One region of the Photorhabdus kleinii genome, then DNA from elsewhere that is predicted to be linked to it. Evidence: predicted binding sites of a transcription regulator. Region 1 holds the regulator's gene; each other region holds the start of a gene.
What was found. The regulator PurR, encoded in region 1, represses purine synthesis genes. The targets are predictions, from matches to a motif close to CANGCAAACGTTTGCNTG.

Region 1 (2,211 bases):
CAATTGGTGCAACCCGGGCGGCTCCAGTCGGAGAAAGGTATAGTTTCCGAGATATGGGGTTTATGCCCTGGTTATGTGTGGTTAGCGCTGACCATGCGCTAACCCAGTTGCCGGGTCCGTTATCTGATGATCAAATGCGGCCTTATCCAAGTTTGTGTCTTGAAGATACATCCCGTAATTTACCGAAGCGTGACACTTGGAATCTGGATAATCAGCGCCGGTTGGTGGTTCCTGATTGGGAGTCCGGTCTGTCTTGTCTAAACGAAGGGTTATGTGTAGGAATGGTGCCTAAGCATAGGGCAATGCCGCTTATTCGGCAGAATAAACTAACCGTGCTGGAACTGGAACAGCCTTTACCAGACAGTCCATGTTGTTTGGCATGGGTTCAAAACAGCCATTCTCCAGCATTAAGTTGGCTGCTTGACTATCTTGGCGATAGTGAAACTCTTAATGCTGAATGGCTTCAAGATGAATAAAACGAATTAACGACGATAGTCGATAAATGGACCATCCACGACAGAACGTCGCTCAACCAAACGTGGATGTACTTCAATAGTTTGTGCATCTTCACGTTTATTGATTATTCTGTCCAGTAACATGGAAAAGGCCATCTGCCCCAGTCGTTCTTTTGGTTGATGAATGGTGGTCAATGCCGGAGAGAAATAACGAGCGTTGCGTATATTGTCATAACCGATGACAGAAATATCCTGTGGGACGCGTAATCCTAATTCATCAGCAGCACAAATCGCCCCCATAGCCATAACATCTCCGCCGCAGAAAACCGCAGTCGGGCGCTGTTTTTGATTCAAGATTTGATGCATGGCTTTATAGCCCGATTCTGGTTCAAAATCCCCCTGAATAACCCATTCTTCTCTGATCGGAATGTTGGCTTCTTTTAACGCCTTTAAGAATCCTTGATGACGACCACCACCGGTATTTCGTGCCAGAGGGCCGGGGATCGCGCCAATATCACGATGACCACGTTCGATAAGATAACGACCAGCTAGATAACCGCCGTGGAATGCATTATCAATAATAGTATCGGTGAAATCACTTCTGGCCTGTCCCCAATCCATGACGACCATTGGAATATTGTGATAATCTTCCAACATTCCCAACAACTGTTCCGGGTATTCTGAACACATAATTAGCAGTCCATCCACACGTTTTTGTGCCAGCATGGCTAGATAGGCTTTCTGTTTATCAATGTTATTGTGTGAGTTACATAAAATCAGCGTATAGCCTTTGCTATAACAACTGTTTTCAACAGCCTCAATGACTTCAGCAAAATAGGGGGCTTCACTGGACGTTGCCAGTAATCCGATCGATTTTGTGTGGTTAACTTTCAGACTGCGGGCAACGGCACTGGGTGAATAATTCAGTGCCTTAATAGCAGTCCAAACAGCAGCTTTAGTATCTTCAGCGACGAAGCGGGTTTTATTAATAACATGGGATACGGTGGTGGTTGAGACGCCAGCGTGCTTAGCCACATCTTTGATCGTTGCCATGAGGTGAAAGACTCCTGACCTTTTGGTCTAAATTTAAAACGCTTTGTTAATCGCTTGCTAGCCCTTTACATAGAAGGACTAGCAATAAGTTAGCGATAAATCCTGGATTTTGTCTGATCTGGCTCAAAAGTGAAAGCAATAATCAGTGTTATAAAATGTGTGGTAATCGCTATTTATACTTTTCCTTATGTAAGGGCAATTAACCATCTCAATAGACTGGTTTTTGTCGTTATAAACTTTTTATTCTGAGGAGGCTCTATGAATACCGATTTGAAGCTTGGTTTATTTACTGCTGTCAGCACGTTGGTGATGATTGCCATTTTTGCCGCTCTTTGCTTGATCTTTGCCTGATGTTTTGAACGGGTTAGATGATTTAAAAATTGGGCTTTACGTTGAAAGGAAATTGGGCAGATAGCCTCTTTATCTGCTCTTTGTTTTTCTGCCGCTATTGTGTCTGTCATCTTAACAACCTCTACAATAAATAACCGTGAAAATCATGTCATCTGTGTCAGGATACGAAGAGATCAGGATACATATTAGTGAGAGAAAATGGTATTCTCCGCAATATTGTGACGATGTTGGTTATCAACAGACTGTTGGTTTAAAGGAAATAAAAATGACGACTACTATAGAGAAGATTGAGCGCCAAATTAAAGAAAACCCGATTTTATTGTATATGAAAGGTTCTCCTAAATTGCCAAAT
Region 2 (2,211 bases), on a different contig from region 1:
AAGCACGGGTTGGTGAAGTATTGTCATGGCGTAATATGTTTTGGGCGCTCAGTGATGCGATGATTAAATCTCCGGAGCCTTGGCGTGGAGATGCCTTATTGCCTCGGTACGAATATGGGATAGCTTATCGTTGGTTTATGACGTTGGGTTACCCGCGGGTAAAAGAAATTATTGAACAGGATCTGGGCAGTGCCTTGATTTATATTAACTCTCATGCCCGCGATTTTTCCAACCCGGAATTGTCTCCTTATCTTGATAAATACATGCGTGGCTCCAATGGTTATAGTGCAGTTGAGCGAGTCAAGCTCATGAAACTGATTTGGGACTCTATCGGTACGGAATTCGCTGGCAGGCATGAATTATACGAGCGCAATTATTCCGGCAACCATGAAGCTATCAGGGTCGATGTGTTATTGGCTTCTCAAGCCACGGGCTTAGTGGATCAATTGAAAGGGTTTGCTGAGCAGTGTATGAGTGAATACGATCTTGATGGTTGGGTTGGTAATGATTTTGTTTGGCCTTCCAACCGCTAGGAGATAAATCATCATCACGCGCGATGATGATGAAATATACGTGCGTGATGAGTTGATTATGTGTAACCCGATATCAGATTTATAGGAAGATTATTTCTCCTGAGGAAATACCAGATTAAGAGTGATGGCTGTCAGACCACCGGCAGCAATACCGGAAGAGAGTAAAGTTTTCAGCCAATCAGGAGTGAACTGTAAAATTAGCGGTTGTTGAGCAACGCCCATACCAACCGCTAAAGATAGCGCGATAATCTTCACACCCTCCGAAGAGCGGGGTTTTACGGCGCACCGGATAAATCAATTCACTAGCTGGTTTTTTCGGGGGTATTGTTTCAGCCTGTTCAGGGGATGAGGTGAGCATGGTGTGAAATTCCGGACTGACAAAGAACGCATTTTAATGATCAATGGTGTAAAGGCAATCGTTTGCGTAAAAATTCTGTTCGTTGCCATGATTCGCTTTGGTCACATTTTTATATGTTTTAACTTGTGTTTGTTGCAGATTTTTTTTCTAATCCAGCGTTGCCTGCTTTTGGCGTTTTCTAAAGGATGAGTATAACGTCGTAATAACTTACATAATTTTAACAATATAGCTGGGGTACATAGATGTATCATCTTGATGTTTATGGCACGCTTGTGGCGTCCGCATTAGTACTATTACTTGGGCGCAAACTTGTACAATCAGTCCCATTTCTTGAAAAATACACCATTCCTGAGCCGGTCGCCGGTGGCCTGTTAGTTGCTCTGATTCTTTTAGCTGTTAAACAAACAATAGGTTGGGAAATCAGCTTTGATTTGTCTCTTAAAGACCCTTTGATGCTAACTTTCTTTGCCACTATCGGCTTGAATGCCAATCTTGCCAGCCTGAAAGCGGGTGGTAAGGTCTTGCTCACATTTGTCTTCGTCGTTGTTGGCTTGTTGCTGGTTCAGAACACGGTGGGTATCGCCCTGGCTGAACTGTTAGGTCTGGACCCATTAATGGGCTTACTGGCGGGTTCTGTTACCCTATCTGGTGGTCATGGTACCGGTGCCGCTTGGGGTAAACTGTTTAGTGAGCGTTATGGTTTTGAAAATGCAACAGAAGTAGCAATGGCTTGTGCGACTTTCGGTTTAGTACTGGGTGGCTTGATTGGTGGCCCGGTTGCTCGTTTTCTGGTGAGAAATACCAAAACCCCAGGCTTGAGGTCAGATGATACCGAAGTGCCAACAGCATTTGAAAAACCTTATACTGGGCGGATGATCACTGCGTTGGTCATGCTGGAAACGATCGCATTGATTGCTATCTGTCTAATGGCAGGTAATTTTGTATCTGAACTTCTGCAAGGTACATGGTTTGAATTACCGACATTCGTTTGTGTGCTGTTTATCGGAGTTATCCTCAGTAACAGTCTGTCGGTGTTAGGTTTTTACCGAGTCTTTGACCGAGCGGTTTCTGTACTGGGTAACGTAAGCCTTTCCCTGTTTCTGGCAATGGCGCTAATGAGCCTGAAATTGTGGCAGATGGCATCGCTGGCATTACCCATGCTGGTCATTCTCACTATCCAGGCCATCGTCATGGCGTTGTATGCGATTTTTGTCACTTATCGGGTGATGGGTAAAAACTATGATGCTGCGGTGCTGGCGGCGGGTCACTGTGGTTTCGGTTTAGGGGCGACACCTACCGCCATTGCGAACATGCAGGCGA
Region 3 (2,211 bases), on a different contig from region 1:
GATGTTGATACGCTTTGAACTCTGGTTCCATTGCTTCTTTCAATGCCACCGCTTTGCCTGCAATCACATGCATCAGGGGTCCACCCTGACAGCCAGGGAACACTGAAGAGTTCAGCTTCTTATACAGATCTTCGTCGCCGCCTTTCGCCAAGATCAAACCACCACGTGGACCCGCCAGTGTTTTGTGCGTCGTGGTAGTCACGATGTGGGCATGAGGAACTGGGTTAGGATATACTCCTGCGGCAATCAGGCCGGCAACGTGTGCCATATCAACGAACAAATAAGCACCAATGCTGTCTGCAATTTCACGCATTTTTGCCCAGTCAACCACACCGGAATAAGCCGAGAAACCGCCGATAATCATCTTTGGCTGATGTTTTTGAGCTTGTGCCGCGATATCGTCATAATCGATTTTACCGCTTTCATCGATGCCGTAAGGCACAACGTTATATAACTTACCAGAGAAGTTAACCGGAGAGCCGTGGGTCAAATGACCGCCATGTGCCAAATTCATCCCCAGAACCGTATCGCCCGGTTGCAACAAAGCCATATAAACTGCCGCATTCGCTTGAGAACCAGAATGTGGTTGAACATTGGCATAATCAGCACCAAACAGCGCCTTAGCACGATCGATAGCTAATTGTTCAACAACGTCTACATATTCACAACCACCGTAATAGCGTTTACCCGGATAACCTTCGGCATATTTGTTAGTGAGTTGAGAGCCCTGTGCCTGCATAACTCTTGGGCTGGTATAGTTTTCAGAGGCAATTAATTCGATATGTTCTTCCTGACGAACAACTTCTTGCTCCATCGCCTGCCATAGTTCGGGATCATAACTAGCAATATTCATTTCACGCTTTAACATTGGGTTCTCCTGACTCAGCTAACTTCTCTTCAAACAACACCCCAAGGGGCCGAATGGCACACAGTGTAAACCCTTTTCACCTAATGAGATAGTCTTGACAAAATATTTTACGCAAACGATTGCATATCGATTGCAAGCAAAGTATCTGCTCCAAAGTAGGGTAATGAAAATTACGCTCCATTTTTCCTCTTTGTCAGAATTTACGGCCCAAAGAAGTCCCTTCCTTAGTACAAATATCCATTATGACTATTTTTTTACCATAAAGACCACATTCTATATTTACAAGGCCCCCAAAAAAGTATAAGTTGCATTTTAATTACATGTTATAAATTTCATTACCCACTTGAAAGAAATTCAGGAGCTTCAACATGCTGGATAGCCAAACTATTGCCACTGTCAAATCAACGATTCCATTACTTTCTGCTACTGGTCCACGACTGACAGCACATTTCTATGAACGGATGTTTAAACATAATCCTGAGTTGAAAAATATTTTTAATATGAGCCATCAACTTAATGGCGATCAGCGTGAAGCCCTGTTCAACGCGATCTGCGCCTACGCCGCCAATATTGATAACTTAGAGGTACTATTACCGGCTGTAGAAAAAATCGCGCATAAACACGCTAGCCTGAATATTCAACCAAAGCATTATCAGATTGTCGGTACTCATCTGTTGGCAACATTGGATGAAATGTTCCAGCCGGGAAATGAAATTCTGGATGCCTGGGGAAAAGCTTATGGCGTGCTCGCTGATGTTTTTATCAATCGTGAAGAGCAAATCTATCATAGCGGAGAATCAACAGATGGTGGCTGGCGTGGCTTACGTCCATTCCGTATCAGCCGGAAAGAGGTAAAAAGTGAGGTAATTTGCAGCTTTGAATTTATACCACAGGATGGCGGGAAAGTGATGGATTACAAACCTGGCCAGTATCTGAGCATTTATCTGGAAGATGATAATTTTGCTAACCGAGAAATTCGCCAGTATTCACTGACGGCAGCCCCAAACGGTTCCAGCTACCGGATTGCGATTAAACGTGAGCCACAAGGAATCGTTTCCAACCATATGCACGATAAAATGCAAGAAGGCGATACCGTCTGGCTGGCCGCTCCACGCGGTGATTTTTTCCTTGATATTAAACCAGAAACGCCGGTTACTTTGATTTCTGCGGGCGTTGGCCTGACACCCATGATGAGTATGTTGCATCACCTCCACCAGCAAAACCATAATAGCCAAATCAACTGGTTACATGCGGCGGAACACGGCGGCCATCACGCGTTTAGCAATGAAGTCGCAACGATGGCGCAGGCAATGCCGAATTTTGACAGCACAATCTGGTACCGC
Region 4 (2,211 bases), on a different contig from region 1:
TGACGCCTAACCCTTTAGCCGTCTGACTGGTTAACATCATCAGGCCACGTACACCCGTGGGTGAGGTTGCCTGTGGGTCCCAATGAGACTCTTGCCAGGCAATGGCAGCGAGTAGTTGCCAACTGATATCACCGGAATATTTTTCAAATAGTGGCCGATAGGTAGGCAGAATATTATCGATGGCACTTAGAAAAGAGAGTGTATCGAAATAATCAAATGAGTGGACGTGACCAAAGTATTTCTCCTCCAATCGTGGCATGACATTTTTTTCCGTTAGCTGGCTGAAAAAATCCAGCATGGCAGCGTAAAGGCTGTAGTCGTCAATGCGTTTTAAATACCATGTCAGCGGGTTATCTTCACTCACATCAAAAGCGACGGCCAGATTAGGGTGAGTACGTTGTTGCAACGCGACATTAATCGAGTCACCTAACGTATAATCCAGTTTACCTTCTGATACCTGTTCCAGTAGTTCGCGAGTGTTATATTGCTGTGTCTCCTTCCATTCGAGCTCAGGGAAGGAACTCGCTTTCATTTCTTTCAATGTGCTGGCATGAGCAGAACCAGAAGCGACTAATAGTTTACCTTTTAAGTCTTTAAAAGAACGGGGGCGTGGAGTTCCTTTGCGATAAATCAGTTGTTGGGATACAGAATAGTAGGCAGGACCTGTGCGGGTTTGATCCAGCCTTTCTTGATGATAAGTCAGGCCGGCGGCCAGAAAATCAGCTTCACCCTTTTCCAGGTCATCAAATAACTGATTGATATTTGTTCTAAATTTGATTTCTAATTTGACGCCAAGGTAATTAGCAAAGCGTTGTACCAGCTCGTAATCAAATCCATTTGGTTCTTTCTTACCGGTAAGATGGATCAGAGGTGAGCTAATGGTGCTGATCCGTAGCTCTCCTCTGGTAATGATCCTGTTAATCTGCTCCTGCTGTTTATTCGGCCAACTGATGTTCAGACTAATGATGGCGGCAGAAAAAAGAGCGATAACAATGATAACGAAATAATTTATTTTTATATTATTCAAATGGTTATCTCTGTATAACGCAGTGTGGTGCTATGTGGAAACGCGCTATATTGTTATGGTTAAATTTCCAGTGATTGAGCATTTTGCGGAACAAAAACGGGCTGTGCAACCTAATTGATACTATTTGCATGATTTGGCGATAGGATAATTGGCTGTAATAATCGTCACGCAAACGGTTTCGTCATGGGTTACAATCCTCTATAATGGTCTCATTTCCCCTTAGGCATCTATTAAGCTTTGCTTCTAAGATGAGAGAATTGATTACTATGAAAATTCTACGTGGTTCACCTGCTTTATCTGCATTTCGTATCACTAAACTCCTTTCTGTGTGCCAAGAACAGCAACTTCCGGTCAATGATATTTATGCGGAATATGTTCATTTTGCAGAGATTAATGCATCTTTGAGTGATGTTGATTCAGCAAAGTTACAACAATTACTAAAATATGGACCTTCGCTGGCTGAACATGAACCCCAAGGTACATTGCTGTTAGTCACACCTCGCCCGGGAACGATTTCCCCTTGGTCTTCCAAAGCAACCGATATTGCTCACAATTGTGGCCTGTCCCAGGTTGTGCGTCTGGAGCGTGGCCTGGCTTATTATATCCAGAGCGATGAAATGAGTGGTGCACAGTGGCAAATATTGTCATCACTGCTGCATGATCGGATGATGGAAACGGTCTTTACTCAATTGGAACAGGCGGAGAAATTATTTTCTCGTCAGCAACCCGTTCCGTTAAAACGCATTGATATTCTGCAAGCAGGACGCAGTGCGTTAGAAACTGCCAATATTGAACTTGGATTGGCGCTGGCCCCGGATGAAATTGATTATCTGATGGATGCTTTCCAGAAATTAGGGCGCAATCCAACAGATGTTGAACTTTATATGTTTGCTCAGGCTAACTCAGAACATTGCCGTCATAAAATCTTTAATGCTGATTGGATTATTGATGGTCAGACGCAGCCAAAATCGCTGTTCAAAATGATTAAAAACACCTATGAGCAGACTCCTGATTATGTCCTGTCAGCCTATAAAGATAATGCCGCTGTGATGGAGGGATCTTCTGTTGGCCGTTTCTTTGCCCGTGCGGAAAATGGTTCATATGATTACCATCAGGAGCAGGCTCATATTCTGATGAAAGTGGAAACGCATAATCACCCGACTGCAATTTCTCCTTGGCCGGGC

Region 2: gltS (sodium/glutamate symporter) is a predicted target of PurR. The motif match lies at 943-960, and genes of this name have one in related genera.
Region 3: glyA (serine hydroxymethyltransferase) is a predicted target of PurR. The motif match lies at 977-994, and genes of this name have one in related genera.
Region 4: purL (phosphoribosylformylglycinamidine synthase) is a predicted target of PurR. The motif match lies at 1,193-1,210, and genes of this name have one in related genera.

What each region holds. Positions count from the first base shown of each region.
Region 1 covers NZ_JAJAFY010000001.1:236,036-238,246, forward strand. The annotation lists gene punR (DNA-binding transcriptional activator PunR) at 1-476, shown strand, start outside; gene purR (HTH-type transcriptional repressor PurR) at 483-1,508, opposite strand; gene LG003_RS01085 (hypothetical protein) at 1,694-1,969, opposite strand; gene LG003_RS01090 (Grx4 family monothiol glutaredoxin) at 2,125-2,211, shown strand, end outside.
Region 2 covers NZ_JAJAFY010000014.1:28,563-30,773, forward strand. The annotation lists gene LG003_RS09375 (4-hydroxyphenylacetate 3-hydroxylase family protein) at 1-533, shown strand, start outside; partial or broken gene LG003_RS09380 (xanthine permease XanP) at 624-785, opposite strand; gene gltS (sodium/glutamate symporter) at 1,134-2,211, shown strand, end outside.
Region 3 covers NZ_JAJAFY010000022.1:63,583-65,793, forward strand. The annotation lists gene glyA (serine hydroxymethyltransferase) at 1-868, opposite strand, end outside; partial or broken gene hmpA (NO-inducible flavohemoprotein) at 1,234-2,211, shown strand, end outside.
Region 4 covers NZ_JAJAFY010000003.1:12,245-14,455, reverse strand. The annotation lists gene mltF (membrane-bound lytic murein transglycosylase MltF) at 1-1,027, opposite strand, end outside; gene purL (phosphoribosylformylglycinamidine synthase) at 1,294-2,211, shown strand, end outside.